Regions from separate parts of the Pseudoalteromonas sp. SG44-8 genome, predicted to be linked through region 1. Evidence: predicted binding sites of a transcription regulator. Region 1 holds the regulator's gene; the other holds the start of a gene.
What was found. Region 1 encodes sigma-54, which starts transcription at its own class of promoters, with help from an activator protein. Its sites were predicted from a motif close to GTTGGCACGNNNNTNGNNT; they were not measured.

Region 1 (3,165 bases):
TGAATTTTTAGCAAAAAGCTATAAAGGTCGCCAAGTTGTAAAAAGCGTGGGTTTAGAAGTTAGCGCAGGCAGCATTGTTGGCTTACTGGGTCCTAATGGCGCAGGTAAAACCACCACTTTTTATATGATTGTGGGTTTAGTACCTAGCGACAAAGGTAAAATAAGTATTGATGATAATGACATCACTTTACTGCCAATGCACAGTCGCGCACGGTTAGGGATTGGCTACTTACCACAAGAATCATCCATCTTTCGTAAGTTAACTGTTTATCAAAACCTGATGGCTATTTTAGAAACTCGTAAAGAGCTGAATAAACAAGCCAGAGAAGAAGCACTAGACAGCTTACTTGATGAGTTTAGCATTCAACATATTCGCGACAGCCAAGGTATGGCATTATCTGGTGGTGAACGTCGTCGAGTTGAAATTGCACGCGCTTTAGCCGCAAATCCAAAATTTATCTTACTTGATGAGCCTTTTGCTGGCGTTGATCCTATTTCAGTGTTAGATATAAAGAAGATTATTGAACACCTTAAAAACCGTGGTATTGGCGTACTTATTACCGACCACAATGTACGAGAAACCCTTGATGTTTGTGAAAAAGCCTACATAGTTTCTCATGGGGAGTTAATTGCATCAGGTACCCCTGAGCATGTACTTGCCGACCAAACAGTCCGCGATGTTTACCTGGGCGAGCAATTTAGGCTATAAAGCCACGCTCGGCTAAGTATCTGCTAGACTTAACGATGATAACAATAAAAGGATTGTTAGAGATACATGAGGCAATCACTCCAGCTGCGCATGGGCCAGCAACTTACAATGACACCACAGCTGCAACAAGCAATTCGCTTATTGCAACTCAGTACATTGGATCTCCAGCAAGAAATTCAAGAAGCACTCGACAGCAATCCATTGTTAGAGCTAGAAGAGCATGAATATTCAGACGACACGGCTGGTAAAAACGAACAAAAACAAGACAACGATGACTTAACTGTTAGTGCATCAGCAGACGACAAGCCCAGCGAATATGAACAAGAAAGTAGCGAAGCATTAAGTAAAGAGACTTTAAGTGACGAAATGGCTATGGACGTCACCTGGGACGAATACATGAGTGCTGCGCCAAATACGTCATCCGGCCCAATGCCTGAAGATGAGTCAATTTATCAAGGTGCTTCAACTGAAACCCTGCACGAATATCTGATGTGGCAATTACAGCTCACACCTTTTAGTCCAACCGATGAAGCTATTGCCATTGCGATTGTTGAAGCTGTTGACGATTCAGGTATTTTAACCTTGAGCTGCGAAGACATCGCAGAGAGCTTAAATCAAGGTAATAACGAAGAAGAAATCGAACTAGACGAAGTGCAAGCAGTGTTAAAACGCATTCAGTTATTTGACCCTGTTGGTATTGCTGCGCGCAGCCTACAAGAATGTTTATGTATTCAATTAAATCAATTTGATCCTGCAACTCCTTGGATTAGCGAGACTAAAATGATTTTAACTGATCATATCGATTTATTAGCTAGTCGTGACTATCGCACTTTGATGAAAAAGACTAAGCTTAAAGAAGATGAGCTGAAAGAAGTAATGACATTGATCCACAGCCTTAATCCAAAGCCTGCGGATACTATAGTACGCGAAGAATCAGAGTATGTTATACCTGATGTTTCGGTGAAAAAAATTAAAGGTCGCTGGGTGGTTGAACTTAATCCAGACAGCATGCCAAAAATTAGAGTGAACAGCCAATATGCGGCAATGTCACGCTCAGTAAAATCAAGCACTGACAGCCAATTTATACGTTCGCATTTGCAAGAAGCTAAATGGTTTATTAAAAGCCTAGAAAGTCGTAACGAGACGTTACTCAAAGTAACTAACTGCATTGTAAAACAACAGCAGGGATTCTTTGAGCATGGCCCTGAAGCAATGCGACCTATGGTACTAAACGACGTTGCTGAAATGGTTGAGATGCACGAATCAACAATCTCTCGCGTAACGACACAAAAGTACATGCATACCCCCCGTGGTATTTTTGAGTTAAAGTATTTTTTCTCAAGTCATGTAAGCACTGAGAACGGCGGCGAATGCTCTTCGACAGCTATTCGAGCATTGATCAGAAAATTGATCAGTGCAGAAAACTCAGCGAAACCATTGAGTGATAGTAAGATTGCAGATATATTGGCAGAGCAAGGTATCAAAGTAGCTAGACGGACTATTGCAAAATACCGCGAGTCGCTGGCTATTCCACCGTCAAATCAACGTAAAAGTTTGATTTAAGGCGTAAAATCACAAGAGGAAAATGCTTATGCAACTAAATTTAACTGGTCGTCACGTAGAAATTACTGATTCATTAAGAGACTATGTAAACAATAAGTTTGCCAAGCTTGAAAGGCATTTTGATCATATCAATAATGTCCATGTTATTCTTGATGTAGAAAAACTAAGCCAAAAAGCAGAGGCCACATTACATGTCAGTGGCGCTGAATTATTTGCCTCGACTGAGCACCAAGACATGTATGCAGCTATTGACGGACTAATCGATAAACTTGATCGTCAAGTAATTAAACACAAAGAGAAGCACGCTCGACACTAACACTATGAAATTAAGCTCACTTATTTGTCAGGACTGCAGTAAAGCTGCGGTCCTTTTTAATAGCAAAAAACGGATCATTGAATTTATAAGCCAATTGGCTCATGAACAGCTCCCTCAGCTATCACAACAAGAAATCCTCAACGCACTACTGTCGAGAGAAAAACTAGGTAGTACGGGTATTGGTCGTGGTATTGCTATCCCTCATGGCCGTATGAGTGGTGTTGAAAACCCGCTAGCAATAATTTTAGTGAGTGAATCACCGGTTGATTTTGATGCGATTGATAATCGCCCAGTTGATATATTTGTAGCCCTCATCGTACCAGATGGTGACAGCCAACTTCATTTGAAGACGTTAGCCACAATTGCTGATAAACTCAATAACAAAGATTTTTGTAAACAACTACGTAGCGCAAAAACAGACCAAGATTTGTATCATGTAATTGCAGCTCAATCGTAGTCATACCAATTGTATTGTATTGAATTAGAGAGTAATTATTGCAACAGGAAAATAGCTCTAGAACAAGGTGGAAATTATTTATATAGTTGTTCTATATAAATAATTTTAAACAAAGTTAGT
Region 2 (3,165 bases), on a different contig from region 1:
CACACTAGTTGGGGATCAGCTTTATTGTGGGTTTTACCTCAATGAACTAACCAACCGCATTGTACCAATTAATGAACCAATTGATCATGCCTATCAATTGTATAAAACTCACCTACAACAGCTTAACCAGCACCCTAACTTACAAGCTGTATTACGTTCTTATGAATTTCAATTATTAGAATTATTAGGCTATGGCGTTGACTTTAGTTTTGATGCCGCAGGCGATCCAATTTCGGCAGAGCAAACGTATAGTTACTTTGCTGAATACGGCTTTGTTGCCCAAGAAAATCAAGGCAGTGGCTTTTCTGGCGCGCAGTTAAATGCAATTGCAGATCATGACTTTAGTGCGCCGGATGTGTTATATATGGCGAAACAATTAAGTCGTCATTTAATGAAGCCTTTATTAGGCAAAAAACCATTAAAAAGTCGCGAGCTGTTTATATCCAAATAGTTTGGGTATTCACCAACAATCTTAATACGGTATTTTTAACCGTTATTTTTACAGGTAAAAAAATGAAAGATATTCTTTTGGGTATAAACGTTGATCATATTGCTACCTTACGCCAAGCTCGGGGTACAAGTTACCCAGATCCAGCACATGCTGCGAGTGTTGCTGAGCATGCTGGCGCTGATGGGATCACTATTCATTTACGTGAAGACCGTCGTCACATTCAAGATCGTGACGTGTATGTGATGGCTAAAACAATCCAAACACGAATGAACCTTGAAATAGCGGTTACAGATGAAATGATTGATATTGCTTTAGATGTTAAGCCAGCTTATGTTTGCTTAGTACCAGAAAAACGTGAAGAGTTGACCACCGAAGGCGGTTTAGACGTTGTTGGTAATCTAGATAAGATTAAAGCCGCGACAGCAAAATTAACTGACGCCGGTATAAAAGTGTCGTTATTTATCGATGCAGACAAAGCACAACTAGATGCAGCTACAGCCTGTAATGCCCCATATGTTGAAATTCATACTGGCGCTTATGCGGATGCGCAAACTGATGCTGAGATACAAAAACAACTTGAGCATATTCATCAAGGTGTAAAGTATGCAGCAAGTTTGGGTTTGATAGTAAACGCCGGCCACGGACTTCATTATCATAACGTGAAACCGATTGCTGCTATGAAAGAGATTTACGAACTAAACATTGGTCACGCAATTATAGCGCGTGCAGCCATAGATGGATTAGATAAAGCAGTACGTGACATGAAGCGACTAATGCTAGAAGCGAGAGCTTAATTTTAACTTCTCTTAAAATGCAAAAAACGACTCAAAAGAGTCGTTTTTTATTATTTGTATCTAACTGGATTAACAGTTAGTTTCTTTAGCGTTAACGCCTTCTTTTACTTCTTCACAGGCGTCTTCTACTTTGTTTTGTACGTCGGTTACAGCTTCATCGATGCGTTCACCGGCCTCTTCTGCATGATTGTCTTCACAACCCATGATAAAAAAACTAGCGAATAAAGCGATCACAGCAGTTTTAATAGTTGTCGATTTCATAATGTAATTCCTTGTAAAATTAATAAATGTGTTGTTATTTAAAATAAATTGTTATCACTTAGGGACATTGCCGCGCAACGCACCTGAAACGAGTGAAATAACTAACAATACAATAAAGATAAAAAAGATAATCTTAGCAATTCCTGCTGCGGCACCTGCGATACCACCAAAACCTAACACTGCAGCAATAAGCGCAATAACTAAAAATGTAATTGTCCAGCGTAACATTGTCGTCTCCTTGGTTTGTTAATTTGTTCAGAGTAAATAATGCCAGTTACATGCCATGTGTTTAAATCCTTTATTATCAATTGGATAGTGTTTATTTTATTTATTTTCATGAATTAGGTGGGAATTATTTACAGCTTTATCTGTAACTTATACTCGGCGTCCTGGAAAATAAATATTTCAGCATGATTTTTTGGTAAGACCAATTTCATGTTGAGTGCTTTTTCATTAATTTAACAGTTGTTGAGTAGTTCGGTTGGTAAGTTATTAAGGTGCAGATTAGATTTCACTTATAAGTTATAGCTATATTCAGTATTTTTATCATCTATATCCTATTAAATTATAGTAAAAAGCAGTGTGTTAACTTTGCTGAAGATATGTTAGCTTTATATTAATTGGTTTTACCAATTTACAAAGTGTTGGACTTGGTCTGTTTCTTTGATATGATTATTGCATAAATATTTAAATAAAGTGATTTTTTACCTATCTTTCGGGTGGGTAAGAATACTCAGGGGGGGCAGAATGGATATAGGTCAATTACTTGCTACTGCAGCAAACTTAATGCTCACTGGGATGGTGGGAGTTTTCGTTTTTCTTTCGTTGTTGATTGCAGCAATTACCGCTATGTCTAAATTAGCGAGCCGCTTTGAACAGCCGGTTGTAATGCCAACGCGGACACCATCGATCAAAGCACCCGGTGTACCAAGTGAACACATCGCTGCGATAAGTGCTGCCATAGCTCAGTACAAAAATAAACAAAAACTATAAGGGATGACTTGTGGCTAAATTAAAATTAACAGAATTAGTACTTAGAGACGCGCATCAATCATTATTAGCAACGCGTATGCGTTTGGATGACATGCTACCGATTGCACAAAAATTAGATGATGCAGGTTACTGGTCGATCGAATCATGGGGTGGGGCTACTTTTGATTCATGCATTCGTTATTTGGGTGAAGATCCTTGGGAGCGTATTCGTGCTCTTAAAAAAGCTATGCCAAATACTAAACAGCAAATGTTATTACGTGGTCAAAACCTTTTAGGCTATCGTCATTATGCAGATGATGTTGTTGAAAAATTTGTAGAGCGAGCGCACAAAAATGGTGTTGATGTGTTTCGTATTTTTGATGCGATGAACGATGTTCGTAATCTTGAAACGGCTATTAAAGCTGCGATTAAAGTTGGCGCACATGCACAAGGTACAATTTCGTACACAGTAAGCCCGGTTCATACACTTGATATGTGGTTAACGCTTGCCAAGCAGCTTGAAGAGTTAGGCTGTCATTCAATTTGTATTAAAGATATGGCTGGTTTGCTTAAACCATACGATGCAGAAGAGTTAATCAAAGCGTTAAAAGAAACAGTCTCTATCCCAATTGCAATGCAGTGTCATGCCACAACAGGTTTAAGTACTGCTACTTACCAAAAAGCGAT

Region 2: H5163_RS04520 (DUF1328 family protein) is a predicted target of sigma-54. The motif match lies at 1,774-1,792, and genes of this name have one in related genera.

The regions. Positions count from the first base shown of each region.
Region 1 is NZ_JACJEQ010000036.1:23,836-27,000, reverse strand. It holds gene lptB (LPS export ABC transporter ATP-binding protein) at 1-709, shown strand, start outside; gene H5163_RS18895 (RNA polymerase factor sigma-54) at 776-2,272, shown strand; gene hpf (ribosome hibernation promoting factor) at 2,301-2,588, shown strand; gene ptsN (PTS IIA-like nitrogen regulatory protein PtsN) at 2,593-3,045, shown strand.
Region 2 is NZ_JACJEQ010000003.1:225,824-228,988, reverse strand. It holds gene recO (DNA repair protein RecO) at 1-451, shown strand, start outside; gene pdxJ (pyridoxine 5'-phosphate synthase) at 514-1,245, shown strand; gene H5163_RS04525 (hypothetical protein) at 1,315-1,506, opposite strand; gene H5163_RS04520 (DUF1328 family protein) at 1,561-1,734, opposite strand; gene H5163_RS04515 (OadG family protein) at 2,254-2,499, shown strand; gene oadA (sodium-extruding oxaloacetate decarboxylase subunit alpha) at 2,510-3,165, shown strand, end outside.